DNA from 2 places in the Pilosibacter rotomagensis genome. Region 2 is predicted to be linked to the other one. Evidence: riboswitches for the same ligand, from Rfam matches in the RefSeq annotation. Region 2 holds a riboswitch; the other holds the start of a gene.
What was found. A riboswitch is a leader RNA that binds a small molecule or an ion and turns the genes downstream of it on or off. The one in region 2 is predicted to bind thiamine pyrophosphate.

Region 1 (7,835 bases), 920 kb from region 2:
ACTGGCGCTATCTTGCCAACATCGAAAATGACGGCACGATTCCCAGCCTGCCAGTTATCATACAGCTTATTAAAATCTGCGGGCTTCCCGTGGAACGGTATTTTAACCCGGAGGTCATGCGGGAGGAAAGTGCACAGCGGCAGCGGGTCAGCCACAAGCTGAAACTCTGCCCGGAAGAATTTCTGCCGATCATCGAGGGCGCGATTGACGGGGCCATTCAAATTCAACAGAAGAATGACGAAACGGAGGGTGCATGACAACCCTCTGTTTTGTTTTTGGGAGGACGCAATCTGCGCCCTCTCTTTTTTTGTACGGTTTTCGGAAAAACCGGGATTTTGCGGGTATTTCCTTGGGGTCAGAACGCTTTTTAAGGGAAGAAGAACAAAGACAGCAAGCATAGGGAGTGTAGCCACACTCCCGGCAAACGGCTTCCCGTTTGTATCTTGGGGAAGTCCCCAAACCCCTGAATGAATGGAGGTGAGAAAGTGGCAAACCGAAAACGGAAGTTTGTGCTGCGCGTCCCGGTGACGCCGGAGGAACGGGCGCTGATCCAGCAGAAGATGGCCCAGCTTGGCACAAAGAACTTCTCTGCCTACGCCCGGAAAATGCTGATTGACGGCTATATCGTCCATATCGACACCGGCCCCGTCCGGGCGCAGACCGCAGAGCTGCAAAAGATCGGCGTCAACATCAACCAGATTGCAAGGCGTATCAACAGTACCGGGACTGTGTACGCGCAGGACTTGGAGGACATCAAGGGGGCGCTGGCACAGATATGGCAGTTACAAAGATCCATCCTATCAAGTCAACGCTGAAAAAGGCGCTGGACTACATCGAGAACCCGGACAAGACCGATGAAAAGCTGTTCGTTTCTTCCTATGGCTGTTCCTATGAAACGGCGGATATTGAATTTCAAATGCTGTTAGATCAGGCGTACCAAAAGGGCAACAATCTGGCCCACCACCTGATACAAGCCTTTGAACCGGGGGAAACCACGGCGGAGCAGGCCCACGAGATCGGGCGGCAGCTTGCCGATGAAGTGCTGCAAGGCAAATACCCCTATGTGATTACCACCCACATTGACAAGGGCCATCTGCATAACCACATCATTTTCTGCGCCGTGGATATGGCAAACCAGCGCAAGTACATTTCCAACCGCCAAAGCTACGCCTTTATCCGGCGCACCAGTGACCGGCTGTGCAAGGAACACGGCCTGTCTGTGGTAAAGCCCGGCAAGGACAAGGGCAAGACCTACGCCGAGTGGGACGCACAGAAAAAGGGTAAGAGCTGGAAAGCAAAACTGAAAATCGCCATCGACGCGGCCATTCCGCAGGCCAAAGACTTTGACGGCTTTTTGCGGCTCATGGAGGCGCAGGGCTATGAAGTCAAACAGGGCAAGTTTATTTCATTCCGCGCGCTGGCAGACGGCCTCCGTCCCGGACAGGAACGCTTTACCCGCTGCAAGACCTTGGGGGAGGATTACACCGAGGAACGGATCACCCAGCGGATCAAGGGCATTGCCATTGACCGGGGGCCGCACAGAAGAAGCACCGGGGAAATCTCCCTGCGGATTGCCTTGGAGGACAGTATCAAGGCCCAACAGTCGGCGGGCTATGCGCGGTGGGCGAAGCTGCACAACTTGAAGCAGGCCGCCAATTCCTTAAACTTCATCACAGAGCACCAGATCGACAGCTACGAGGGCTTGGAAAGCAGGCTGGCCGAGATCAGCGCGGCAAACGACGCGGCGGCCTCCGCCCTGAAAGACGCAGAACGCCGACTTGGGGATATGGCGCTGCTGATAAAAAACCTCTCTGCCTACAAGCAGCTCCGGCCTGTGGCGCTAGAACTGCGAAACGCCAAAGACAAGGCCGCGTTCCGGCGGCAGCATGAAAGCCAACTGATCTTGTATGAGGCGGCGGCAAAGGCGCTCAAAGAGGCCGGGGTCACAAAGCTCCCCAACCTGTACGCCCTCAAAACCGAGTATAAAAAGCTGGACGCAGAACGGGAACGGCTGTCCGCACAGTACAGCGAAGCGAAACAGAAATTGAAAGAATACGGCATTGTCAAACAGAATGTAGACAGCATTTTGCGGACAGCGCCGGGAAAGGAGCATACGCAGGAACGATGAACATACCGAGAATGAGTTACCCCCAATACCGCAAGGCCCGCAGGCTCACCCATGAGTGCTGCAACTACTGTAACGGGAACTGCCTCCTGCTGGACGATGGGGAGGAATGTGTCTGTGTGCAGAGTATTTCCTATTCGCTGCTGTGCCGGTGGTTCAAGGTGGCCGTCCTGCCGCTGGACGCGGCCCTGTGCGCCGAGATCACCAAAGGCCGGGACGAGATCAAACGCTGCGCCGTCTGCGGGGCGGCGTTTACACCCAACTCCAACCGAGCCAAATACTGCCCGGATTGCGCGGTGCAGGTGCGCCGGAAGAAAGAGGCGGAACGCCAGCGGAAAAGATACCTCCTGTCTACGCATTTAGGGCGGTAAAAGTCCACGGAAATCAAGGGTTTTTCCGCATGGTCGGCAGGCAGGTGGATAAAGTTATCCTGTTCCCCTCAAAACGGGGTTCTAAATGCGGGAAAATGGACAAAAAAGAAGCGCCGGACGCAGAGGCTTTGATAGCCTCCGCGCCCGGCGTTTTTTCAGCCTATTAGCTGCTCTACATAGGTAATCAGGGGATGCAGTTGTTTCAGGCGAAACATCTCAAATAACTTATCTGAACTTACCCATTGAACATCTACAACTTCTGTTTCCTGTAAACGCATTTCTTCAATCTTTATATCCCTATGAAACAGCCAAACATCGTAAAAATCCTGCACATTTTCCCGTCTGGTCTGATAAATCAATTTTTCACTTCCGGGAGTAAGCAGTATTCCTAATTCTTCTTTTACCTCTCGGATTGCTCCTTGCAAGCTGGTTTCCCCGGAAAGTACAGAACCACCCGTACATTCCCAATAAAGAGGGTATTGCTTTTTCGGATGCCGCTGTGATAAAAGATACTGCCCCTGCTGATTGACGATCCATGCACTCACAGATAAATGATACAGCCCTTTGGGTATGATTTCTCCACGGCACACTGTTATTCCAGACTTTTCCCGTTTTGCATTATATAAATCCCATTTTTCCATTTTCATGCCTCTTTGTGTGGGATCGGTGCTTGCCGAAAATCAAGTAAGTAAATATCAGCAATCCTTTCTATCTCTGCACGCTGATCTGCGGAATACTTATCATAAATCCCACCTACTAACATACGGGCTGCCTTTGCGCTTTTAATTGCTGGAAGTACATCATCAAACACAATGCAGTGTTCAGGTGCGACCCCTAATTTTTTTGCAGCCAATTCAAAGACATCCGAATATTCTTTTCCCCGCTGCACCTCATCTGTTGAACATAAGGCGTCAAATAATTCTAAAATCGAATTGTTCTTTAAGCATGGCATATAGAGCTTTTCCGGCAACCCCGTAGCAACTGCAAGTTTTATTCCATGTTCTTTTAAGCGCAGAAGATAATCAAGGGCATGGGGCAGCAGACCGACATGGTTGCTGTATTCCTCGACCGCCATATTATTCCATTCCTCAATAATTCCCTCTACCGTTTCCTGCAATCCAAAAAGATCAATGGTGTATTGTGCGGCTTCCTCAAAACTCCTTGCACATATTTCAGTTACATAATTTTCCGGGACGGGAAGATTTCTCTTTTTCAAAAACTGAATATCTATATGCTCCCATACATCCATTGAATCCAGAATTGTTCCATCTAAATCAAAGATTGCCGCATTAAAATCCATTTTTCTTTTCCTTTCCGCAAAATAAATCTTTCAGTTCCGCAGCAGCAGCTTTTATATCAGACTGCGCTATAATGGCAGATACAACAGCCAGCCCGTCAATTCCCATGGGCTTGAAACGCCCTGCATTTCCCTTATTGATACCGCCAATAACAACTATCGGCAAAGAAACGGCTGCGCGGATTTTCTGTAATTCCTCCATTGATACAGAATCAGCGTCGGTTTTAGTTCCAGTAGGGAACATTGCGCCAACTCCCAAATAATCTGCACCATCCTGTTGTGCCTGTATTGCTTCTGCAATGGAAGATGCGGATACTCCCAACAGCATATTTTCCCCAATTACTTTGCGGACGGCAGCCGCAGGTAAATCATGCTGTCCAATATGTACCCCCGTAGCCTGCACAGCCATTGCAATATCTATCCGGTCGTTTATGATAAGGGGAATATGGTATTTATCCGTAACCTGTTTCACGGCAACAGCCTGATTGTAAAATTCTAATGAGGACAATTCTTTTTCTCGGAGTTGTATCATTGTGCAGCCTCCTAAAATTGCCTGTTCCACCGCTTCTGTCAGGCTATCGCAGCTCATTAGTTGACGATCAGTAACAAGATAAAGTGTATAATCAAAGTTCATTTTGCACCTGCCTATTCTTTAGATAAACCATGCTGATACAATTCGTAGAAATGGTGCGTCGGGCCACAGCCTTTCCCAATCGCAAGAGAGTGTTCGATTGCCATTGTGACATATGCCTTTGCAGATTCGACTGCAAGCGGAACACTTTTTCCCTTTGCAAGCTGGGAAGCGATTGCAGAAGAAAAGGTACAGCCTGTCCCATGAGTATTTTTCGTATCAATGCGGGATGTTTCAAAATGGTAGAAATTTTCTCCATCAAATAGGACATCAACAGCATTTCCTATATGATGTCCACCCTTGACAACAATCGCCTTACAACCCATGGCATATATTTTTCTTGCGGCAGCCTCCATATCTGAAACTGTGGAAATCTGCATATCCGCTATTTTCTCTGCCTCTGGAATATTCGGAGTAAGTACATCGGCAAGTGGAATTACTGTATCTATCAAGGTGGAAACCGCCGTAGGATTCATCAATGGGCAGCCATTTTTGGCATACATAACCGGGTCGATTACAACATTTTGGGGCTTATATTGTAATAGTTTCTTTGCCACCGCTTTCATACATTCTGGTGTAGAAAGCATACCGATTTTTACTGCGTCCACTTCAATATCTTCAAATACGGCGTCAATCTGTTTTTCAATCATATCCGGGGTAATATCTTGGATGTCGATAACGCGGCTGGTGTTCTCTGCAACAACAGAAACAATAACACTCATTCCAAATACGCCGTGAGCAGAAAAAGTTTTCAAATCAGCCTGAATACCTGCACCTCCGCTGCAATCTGATCCGGCAATGGACAATACTTTTTTCATTTTGCATTTTCCTCCATTCTCTCGTTCCGATAGGCCATCTTCCAAAAAGCAAGTTCTAACAAACTTGCTTTCTCAAAAATATCAGCCAGATACTTTTTATTTGCTTCTGATAACCCAGCACATTTATGCTCTGCAAAAGCAGACCATTCTTTGCAGCTTTCTGCATATTGTTCATCGGCATAATCTTTGATAAAGTCCCAATATCTTGATTCTCTGCTTGTGGGGACAGACGCCAGTTTGCGGAATATATAGCTGTAACTTAACATACAGGGAAGAACCGCCATTAAAATTTCTTCATTCTTTCCATGTGACGCAATCTCAAACATGAAATCAATGTAATTTTGATTTTCAGGCAAAGGGGCGATCAGTTCAATATCATCATCTGTTATGCAAAATTGCTTTAGATAATCCAGCCGCACTTCCGATTCCGTATCATTTACAAAGTTCAGCATGGAGTAGTAAAGCTGAATTTCTCTTAATGTAGCAGCATGAAAAATTGCCTTTCCGTATATGCGGGCATAGTTTTTCAGATAGATACTATCCTGAATCATATATCTCTTGAATTTTTCAAGAGGTAGCTTTCCAGTTTGCACTTCCTGCACAAATGGGGTAGCTGCACATTCTTCCCAAATGGGGATGTTGTGGGTTAAGATGTCTTTCATAAATGCCATGTTTGATCCTCCTAAGATAAAAAAATAGAGCCTCTAAAACAATTAGAAGCTCTTTCAGACGCAATACGAGCGTAAGAAATTGCTTCCCTACGCCGGTATTAGCCGACAGGTCCAGAGGTCAGGTCTTACCTTTTTCAACTTGTTCAGTTCCCTCGCAAACACATATCATATCTTATTCAATTAAAAAAGGACATTCCCAAAACAGAGAATGTCCAAAAAATACGAATCTGTATTCTTCAGCTCCCTGCGTTGGTATTAGCCAACAGGTTCAAAGGGTCAGGTTTTAACCTTCTCAACTACAAGGTAGTCCCCCTGCTTGAGTATTATTATAGTTAAGAAGTCCCCAAAAGTCAAGTCTACGCATTTAGGGCGGTAAAAGTCCACGGAAATCAAGGGTTTTTCCGCATGGTCGGCAGGCAGGTGGATAAAGTTATCCTGTTCCCCTCAAAACAGGGTTCTAAATGCGGGAAAATGGACAAAAAAGAAGCGCCGGACGCAGAGGCTTTGACAGCCCCCGCGCCCGGCGTTTTGCTTATTCGTCTGTGAAGTGGAACTGCTGCGCCGCAAAGTCGGCGTCGCTCATGGCGTCCAGCTTATCGGCGGTCTGGCAGGCCAGCGCCGCCATTTCCTTGTCCATGTCCGGCAAAGCTGCCCGGAGATTTGCCGCCGTCCTGCGGCGGTCAGCGTTGTGGTACAGACAGATCAGGTTTTCTTCTTCCACGGTGAAATACATTCCTCATACCTCCATTTCTTTTGATTTTTCCCGCGCCGGGGGCTTCTTTTTCTGTTCCTCCTTGGCGGCGGCAAGCTGCGCCCGGATGGACGGTTTCTTTTGTTTCTGCGTCGTCTTTCGGGTCTGCTTGGGCTTTTTGGCCTCCGCCTTGGCTGCCTCGGCCACATCCAAAAGGGAAATCTGTTCCCCGGCTTTTGCCCTTGCTTCCAGTTCCTCCATAGACGGGGCGTTGTTCATCATGCCGTCGATCATGTTGTAGTTCTGTTCGGTGGACATTTCCGCCGTCTTGATATGGCTTTCCTGCTGGGCGGGGATGGCAAAGGCCCTTGTGCCGTTTGCCATAATCAGATACCTGCCGTCCTCCGACTGGTGGTGGAATCCATACCCGGCGGCCTCCATCTGTTCCCGACTCCTGTCGGTCAGATAGAAACGGCCTCTCGGCGTCTGGATTTGTTCGCCGGTCATGCACTCGTCTGGCGTGAGCTGCTTTTCCGGCTGGGCGAAAAACTCCGGCACCTGCCGGTAGTCGGCCCCCTCGTCCACATAATAGGCGGTCTGTTTCCCATCCTGCCGGAACACCACAATATCCCCCGTAGAGAGGGAATGTCCCTTGTAATCGGCGGGATGTTCTATGTTGAAGCGGCGGTAAATCTCGTCCAGTGTGGTGTCCTTGTCCAGCGGCGCGGTGTAGACAAGCTGATAATTCTTCCTGTCCACCGAAAGCCCGTCCGCCTGCAAGTCCTCATAGGAACGATAGCGGAAGTCGCGCCCCTCTGGGCCGGGCGGCACTTGGTAGATGGAAAAGTTGGGCTGCGCTGGTGCTTCATAATCAGAGGCAACATATTCCTCCACCGTCAGCCCGGCAGCGGCGGCCTCCTGTTCCAGCTCTGCCTCGATCTGTTTTTTGTAGTCTTGCAAACTCTGGTCGAAGTCGGCAAGCTGCGGCGGCTCCGGCAAGTGGTACTGGCCCTGATTGAGAAGCGGGCGGCACTCATTTACATAGTCTAAAACCGCGTTGAAATAAGCGGTCTGTTCCGGCGTCAGGGTTTCCCCGGATCGCAGGGGACGCCGGGCCTCCTGCTCCATAGCGGCCAGATTGCAATGCAGCTCCATATACGGGACGAACTCATGCAGCAACATATCCCGCTGGGCCTTGTCCGCCTCCCATGCCTCCGGCCCCTCATGGTGC
Region 2 (7,835 bases):
AAGGTGGTCAATGATGGAGAAATCTTCCACATCATATTGAAAGCTTACATTGTCAAATTTCAGCATCCTACTGCCTCATTTCCCATGCCATATCCCAGAATGCCGCCTCGTAGCGGGAGCATGCTGTAAAGATGTCCACGAGATGCTGTTTCCGCATTTCGGAATAGTCCTCCGTCAGGCGGTTCATCAGGTCTGCCAGCACCTCATTGTCCTCGTGGTAGGAATCGGACGCATATCCGCTGACCCATTCCCCATAGAACTCATGCTTATCTGCAGCCGGATACTCTGCAAGGATCTTCTTCGCGATAAACTCATAGCTCAACGCGCAGGAAAGGATTGCCGCCATGACCTCCGCCTCTCCTTCCTCGTAAGCGACACGAAGCATATAAGAGGTATAGGACAGATTATCAAGAGCGACCGGTGTCTGCTCCGCCTCCTCCTTCGCGATTCCAAGTCTCGTCATGTACGCGCGGTGGATATCCATCTCACCGTCCAGGATCGAATGGGTATAACCCGCGAACAGGCGCATAGCGTCGAGGTTTTTCGCCTTCGCCGTGCCGATGGAAAATACCTTTGTATAATCAAGAAGATACAGATAATCCTGTATCATATAATATTTGAATTTTTCATGATCCAGACTGCCGTCCGCGATTCCCTTTACAAAAGGCGTTTCGTTATAGCCGGCCCAGATCTCCTTTGTTGCCTCTAAAAGGCGTTCTGTCATCGTCATACCTGTTCCTCCGCAAATCCTTTTCCGCGAAAATCAAATCCGTGATCCATCGGTCCGGATCCATGTCCGAGATCCAGCATGGCTGCCAGCGCTCCGGAGATGTAAGCCTTTGCGCGCTCCACCGCCGTATCGAGGTCATAGCCCTTCGCCAGATTGGAGGCGATGGCACTCGATAAGGTGCAGCCGGTTCCGTGGGTGTTCGGGTTGTCGATACGCTTACCGTTGAACCAGCGGTAGCTGCCGTCGCGGTATAACAGGTCGTTGGCATCATTCAACTGATGACCGCCCTTACAGAGGACCGCGCAGTGATAGGTCTCACTGATCTGTTTTGCCGCCGCGATCATGTCCTCGGCGGACTTTACTTCCATCCCTGATAAAACCTCTGTCTCCGGGATATTCGGGGTCAGGACTGCCGCCATCGGAAACAGGTATTCTTTTAATGTGCCGATGGCATCGTCGCTGATCAGCTTTGATCCGCTTGTCGCCACCATGACCGAGTCCACAACGATATTTTCTGCTTTGTGTTCATGAAGCTTCTTTGCGATGGACTTGATCAGTCCCGCAGAAGAAACCATTCCAATCTTTACCGCGTCCGGACGGATGTCCGTAAATACGCTGTCAATCTCCTGTTCCAGGAATTCCGGTGTTACCTCGAAAATCCCCTGGACGCCGGTCGTGTTCTGGGCCGTCAGTGCTGTGATCGCGCTCATTCCGTATACTCCGTTTGCGATCATCGTCTTTAAATCGGCCTGGATGCCGGCGCCTCCGCTGGAATCGCTTCCAGCGATCGTTAATGCTGTCTTCATCATAAAAACTCCTTTCAGGCATCAATAACTTTTTATTAGGCGACGCAAGGTGGTGCCCCCAATGTGCCGCCGCGGAAATGTTTTCCGCTTGATCTATTCCAAAACCCAGAGGGAAAATTGCTGCTCTGTGAATTTAGAATTCATATTTTCAGGCAAGTAGTATTTTTCTTCTGGCTTATTGGCTTGTTTGAATGTAGTGTTTAAAAAATTATATTATAAGATTTCTCTTACCGCCTCTTTCAGTTCTCGTGTCGCCTTCTCAATATCCTCTGCCGCAAAGATCGCGCTGACGACTGCGACGCCATCCACACCGGTTCCCTTAAGGGGCTCCAGGCGGTCCTTATTGATCCCGCCGATGGCGACTACCGGGATATCCACCGCCTGACAGATCGCAGAAAGCGCCTCCGGTGTCACCGCTGTGGCGTCCTTTTTTGTTCCTGTCGGATACATCGCTCCGACGCCGAGGTAATCCGCCCCGTGCTTTTTCGCGAGAAGCGCCTGCTCCACATTCTTACAGGAAACACCGATGATCTTATCCGGTCCCAGCTTTTCTCTCACTTTTCCCGCTTCCATATCGCTCTGTCCCACATGAACGCCGTCCGCGTCCACCTTAAGGGCGATATCCACGTTGTCGTTGATCACAAAGGGAACATGATATTCGGCACAAAGCTTTTTGATCTTCTTCGCCTCTTCTAAAAACATCTCCTCATCCAGCTCTTTTTCCCTCAGCTGAACAAAGGTTGCTCCGCCCTTTAAAGCCTTTTCCACCTGGCTCTCCAGAGTCTCACCATTTAACCACGCGCGGTCTGTCACCGCGTAGAGCAGCATATCTTCCGGTCTGCAGTTCATATCTTCTACCTCCTACAATACATGAAACGCGCCTCGCACATTCCCGCTCCTCGCGCGGCCGCTTGCGACGATCTACATCTTCGCGCGAGTGCACAGCATTGGCACGTCAGTACCTTTTGTGTAATAGGGAATTCCCCGGAATTTCCTGTAATAACAAGTGAAAACACGCTTCGCGAGTTTCCCCTTGTTATCGCGACAGTCGCCAAGGTCTCGCGCAAGCGCGGACTTTGGCTCGTTGTTCGCGTAAAAAAAGGAGACACCCGCAGGTATCTCCACTTCTACTCTTTCTCTTCAGCAGCTTCCTACGTTGGCATGATCCAAATCAGGTATACGGGTCTTGGCGATGCAGCCAACTCTCAGCCTGATCCGTCAGGCTCCCCGGTCTGTTTATTTTCTTTTTTCTGACAAGATTTACTATATACTTTCCGAGCGGAAAAGTCAAGTTTGCACCCGGTTTCGTACATGATTTCAAGACTGCGGACTTTGCATGGATCCATCGATATTTTTCATGTATTCCATGCAGCCTGCTTACAGCCTTGTGTTCCCCGCCCATCGCTTTTTCCCGGCGGCCTTTCAGAAATTTCCTCTCTTGCCTTTTTCCATCTCCTGTGCTACAATCCAAATCGGTTAACGGAATGCAGCATGAGGGGGAGCGCCCTGGTGCTGCGGTCAATTCAATTACTTGATGACGAAGACCAGATTGCGAGGGAGCCCGTGTTCCGGGCTGAGAGGATCCCAGAAAGGATCGACCGTCCCATGCCGCGGATCCATGTCCGCGGCTTGTCAGCATTCTGCCTGAAAGTCATTTTTACGGTATGCTGCAGAAGGCATGCCTTTTTCTTTATCCGCCTGCTTCTCCAGGATTCATGGCAGCTGAATGCGTTCTATTTCTTATTCGGAACGATCACGCTCTCACAGTGTCCTGACCATTAGCGGATATTGAAACTATTTCACCGTATTTCCCGGTGTCCCATTCTTTCAGCAGAAAATATATTCTGCCCTGACGGGCTATGGAGGTATTATATTATGAAAAAATTTGTTGTACCGGCTCTCTCCCTGGCACTCTGCCTCGGACTCACTGCAGGATGTTCTTCCAAAACGGACGCACCGGCTGCTTCCACAGGGGAGACCACAGCTGCCGCTTCTGCGGAAAGCACTTCTGAAGCAGCCGCTTCCGCAGAGACAAAATCCATCGATTCTTTAAAGATCGCTTTCTCCCCGTACGCGGACGCAGATACGATCACGACAGCAACAGAGCCGTTAGAGAACCTTTTAAAAGAGACACTGCTTGAAAAAGGCTACGATGTCAAAGACATCGACATGACCGTCGGAACAAGCTACACCGCTGTCGGTGAGGCACTGAGCGCAGGAAGCGCTGATATCGGATTTATCTCCGGAGGAAACTATGTCCTGTTCTCCGATGACTGCGACGTTCTCCTGACGGCTCTCCGCTACGCCATCAATAAGGACTCCGAAGATCCGAAGGAATGGAACGACGGCACCATCGAGGAAAACACAGACAAAATGAGCACATATTACCGCTCCATCATTCTCGCAGGACCGAGTGAAAAAGGTCAGGAGCTCTTAGCAAAAGTCAACAACGGCGAGGAACTTACCTGGGATGACTTAAACAGCGCCACCTGGGCAGTCATGGGACCAACCTCCGCGTCCGGCTACATTTATCCATCCTTATGGTTAAACGAGCGCTACGGAAAGACCATCGCTGACCTCGCGAATGCGGTCCAGTCCGATTCCTACACCACCTCCCTTGCCCGCCTCGCCTCCGGACAGGCAGACCTCATGGTCTCCTACGGCCATATCCGCACAAAATATGCGCCGGACTGGAAAGAGAAATTCGGCGGCACTGATGATATGGTAAAGCAGACAGGCATCATCGGCGTCACAGAGGGAATCTACAACGATATGATCGCATACAGCAAAACTTCCGAACTGATGCAGGATGCTGACTTCCGTCAGGCTCTCGGCGATTCCTTCATAGAGATCGCAGGAACTGATGAAGGCAAAGACATCATCAAAGTCTTCAGTCAGGTCGGCTACGAGTGGGGCGATGACGCGAACTATGACGGGGAACGCGCCGCACAGGAAATGTTAAAGTCTATGAACTAAACAGATCCCAATTTTTTACTGATTCATTATTTGTAAGGCAGGTATCTTCATGGAAATCGTTCTTCAGAACATTGGAAAACAATTTAAAAACGGGACACGCGCCCTGGACCATGTAACCTTTACCATCCCTCAGGGCGAGTTCGTCTCCGTGATCGGTCCGTCCGGAGCTGGAAAAACCACCCTGTTCCGGATCTTAAACGGCATGGAGACGCCGGGGGACGGGGCTGTCCTTTTTGATGGCAGCAACATATCGTCCATGTCCGGAACTGCCAGGAAGAATGTAAAGAGATCCATCGGCACCATCTATCAGGATTTCTGTCTCGTGGAAAATTCCACCTGCCTTGCAAATGTGCTCACTGCCTGTCTGCCGGATATGGGATTTTTCCCCGCTGTGTTCGGAATCTATGGAAAAAAGCGCCGGGCAGAAGCACTGAAATTTCTTGACCGCGTGGGACTCTTGGAAAAAGCAGAAGAACCGGTAAAAAATCTCTCCGGTGGTCAGAAACAGCGCGCCGCCATCGCGAGAGCCCTCATGCGTCATCCAAAAATCCTGCTGGCTGATGAGCCCGCCGCCTCCTTGGATCCGGTCACCGGGCGGCAGATCCTGACACTTTTAAAGGAGATTCAGGAAAAGGATGGCGTCACGATTCTTATGAACAGCCATAACCTTGAATTTTCTCAGGAGTTTTCCGACCGGATCATCGGGCTGAAGGACGGAAATGTAGTTTTTGATGGAACGCCATCGGAAATGAATGAGGAAATCCTGAGAAACATTTATCTCAGTCTCGAAGACGCCCACCTATCTTAGGTGATGAATAATAGAACTCTGCTATTTATGCATTTATCCATCCCAACGGATCCTTGCAGAGAAGCATTTCAGAGGAGGAAGCAACCCATGTACAGAAATCGAAAAAAATATATAAAACCTGCCGGCTGGATTCTCTTCCTTCTCTGCTTTTACGCCGCCGCGTCCTTCACCGGATGTGATCCGGCTCTTTTTATTTCAAGGAGCTCCCATCTTTCAGATCTGGCGGCCGACATGATGCGGCCGGATCTCTCCTTTTTTCCGAAGATCCTGCTGCCTCTCTTTTACACAGTCCAGATGTCCGTTACTGGTACCGTGACAGGATCCGCTCTGGCGCTGATCGTTTCCCCTTTCGGCGCTGTATCCCTGCATTTTCCGTCCTGGGCAAGGTGTTTGCTGCGTCTCCTGATCCAGGTACTCCGGTCTTTTCCGGCGCTGATCCTGGCGCTCGCCGCGACCTTTCTCTTCGGACTCGGAACCTTTGCTGGAACCTTCGCCATCACGCTCTACACCTTTGCGATCATGACAAAGCTCACCTACGAGGATGCGGAACATGCGGACATAGCCCCCTATCAGGCCCTTATCTCTATGGGCTGCGCCCGTTTCCCGGCATTTATCCATGCCGTCCTGCCGGAGATTTTGCCCGCGTTTCTGACAAACGCCCTGTACCTCTTTGAGACGAATGTGCGGCACAGCTCCATTCTCGGATACGTTGGGGCAGGCGGAATCGGTCTGATCTTAAATGAAAAGATCTCCTGGCGGGAGTTCCACAAGGTCGGAACGATCCTGCTGCTGCTCTTTCTCACCGTCTGTGTCATCGAGTACGCAAACCGGTATTTTACAGCTGTGATCCACAGCGGACAGATTACAGAACTTTTTTCAGGCAGCAAAGCCTTGTCTAAAAAAGCCTGTGTCTCTGGACGGATGATCCTTTTCGGTTTCACCGCCCTCTTCCTCTTCTGCCTCGCGGCCCAGACCCCGCCGGATTTATCAAGAACAAGTGCCGCGGCGTTAAAAAGTATGGCAGCCGGACTCACGCATCCGGACTGGACCTTCTTTTTCTCCACAGAGAAAGACGGGCTCGGCTATCTGCTTCTTGAGACCATCTGCATTGCCATTGTCGGAACAGCCATCGGTGCTTTCCTTGCCGCACCCCTTGCCTTTCTCAACACAAGACGCTTTGTCCCTGCTCCGACCGCTTTTTTCTTTAACCTGATCATCATGGCGATCCGGTCGATCCCGTTTCTGATCTATGGTCTGATCTTTATCCGGGTCTCCGGTCCCGGCGCCTTCACAGGTGTCCTGACGTTAGCCGTCTGCAGCATCGGACTTCTCACAAAGCGCTTCACCGAATGTCTGGAGACCATTGATCCCGGCCCGTACCGGGCGCTCCTCGCCATGGGTGTCCACCCGGTTCCAGCCGTCTGCCACAGCGTTCTCCCGCAGATCGCTCCGGCATTCTGCTCCGCCGTCCTCTACCGCTTTGACGTCAATATCCGTGAGGCGTCCGTTCTCGGACTCGTGGGCGCAGGCGGGATCGGCGCACCGCTTATCTTCGCGATGAACCAGTACGACTGGAATAAGGCTGGAGCGATCCTTTTGGGACTGATTCTGCTTGTGTGGGGTGTGGATATTCTGTCTTCACGCAGATAAAATAAATCCCTGCTCTTTCATCTCTTTTTAGAACTGTTTGCAGAAATTCCATCCTGCCCAGAAATATGCTTTCTACAACTGACGTCCAGCATGAACTACATAGATTTTATAAATAGTAAAAAGACCTTTTGACACAAAATAACAAACGATGTCAAAAGGTCTTTTATTCATTTTTTGACCCGGACACACAGGTCATCAGCCGCCTGTGCTCAGGTTCCACCTTTTACCGGATAGTCAGCCCGATGTATCGTCTCAGCTCGCCGGTTTCACCCATTCTGTCGCACCTGTCGACGCAGCAACAGGTTTCAGTCCCTGTTTTTCTACAAATTGATGGAGCATCTCCGCAGTCTCAGCGCGGGTAACCGTGCCCTTCAGATCAAGAAGATCGCTGCCGGCTGCCATGCCAACCTGTGTAATATCATGGCCCCTGACCTGTGCGTAGCGATAAAAGATCGATGCAAGCTGTTCACGCGTAACAGGATCATCCGGCCCAAATTTTTTGCCGTCAGAGTCTCCCATAATACCGTTTTGCTGCGCCCAGGTTACAGCATCGTAAAGCCCTACGGTACCGGGACCGTACTCAACATCCGTAAAGTGGTTCTTTCCCTCAACGGCAGGGCTGCCCGCCATACGGTAGAAGATCACCGCGATCTGGGCACGGGTGATATTAGTGTTCGGCGCAAATGTCACCGCACTGGCGCCGGACATCAATCCCTTCTCATGGACAAACATCACATCCTTATAAAACCGATCATTTCCATACACATCCGTAAATGGATTCGCCCCTGCGTGTGGATCGCTCTTTATCCACCCGGCGTAAACCGTCCTGTTTCCGATCATCCTGAGTTCCGTGATCTTCTGTGTC

Region 1: another riboswitch for thiamine pyrophosphate. It lies ahead of ACI3EW_RS01855 (TenA family protein); the one in region 2 lies ahead of thiE (thiamine phosphate synthase).

What each region holds. Positions count from the first base shown of each region.
Region 1 covers NZ_CM170323.1:404,380-412,214, reverse strand. Annotated here, with positions in the region: gene ACI3EW_RS01895 (helix-turn-helix domain-containing protein) at 1-257, shown strand, start outside; gene ACI3EW_RS01890 (plasmid mobilization protein) at 486-815, shown strand; gene ACI3EW_RS01885 (relaxase/mobilization nuclease domain-containing protein) at 776-2,128, shown strand; gene ACI3EW_RS01880 (cysteine-rich VLP domain-containing protein) at 2,125-2,496, shown strand; gene ACI3EW_RS01875 (NUDIX hydrolase) at 2,652-3,137, opposite strand; gene ACI3EW_RS01870 (HAD family hydrolase) at 3,140-3,796, opposite strand; gene thiE (thiamine phosphate synthase) at 3,786-4,427, opposite strand; gene thiD (bifunctional hydroxymethylpyrimidine kinase/phosphomethylpyrimidine kinase) at 4,439-5,242, opposite strand; gene ACI3EW_RS01855 (TenA family protein) at 5,239-5,913, opposite strand; TPP riboswitch at 6,138-6,237, opposite strand; gene ACI3EW_RS01850 (transposon-transfer assisting family protein) at 6,446-6,646, opposite strand; gene ACI3EW_RS01845 (LPD25 domain-containing protein) at 6,650-7,835, opposite strand, start outside.
Region 2 covers NZ_CM170323.1:1,325,731-1,333,565, reverse strand. Annotated here, with positions in the region: gene ACI3EW_RS05940 (ABC transporter ATP-binding protein) at 1-66, opposite strand, end outside; gene tenA (thiaminase II) at 68-730, opposite strand; gene thiD (bifunctional hydroxymethylpyrimidine kinase/phosphomethylpyrimidine kinase) at 727-1,536, opposite strand; gene thiE (thiamine phosphate synthase) at 1,750-2,385, opposite strand; TPP riboswitch at 2,669-2,776, opposite strand; gene ACI3EW_RS05920 (phosphate/phosphite/phosphonate ABC transporter substrate-binding protein) at 3,412-4,512, shown strand; gene phnC (phosphonate ABC transporter ATP-binding protein) at 4,562-5,320, shown strand; gene ACI3EW_RS05910 (PhnE/PtxC family ABC transporter permease) at 5,408-6,970, shown strand; gene ACI3EW_RS05905 (S-layer homology domain-containing protein) at 7,223-7,835, opposite strand, start outside.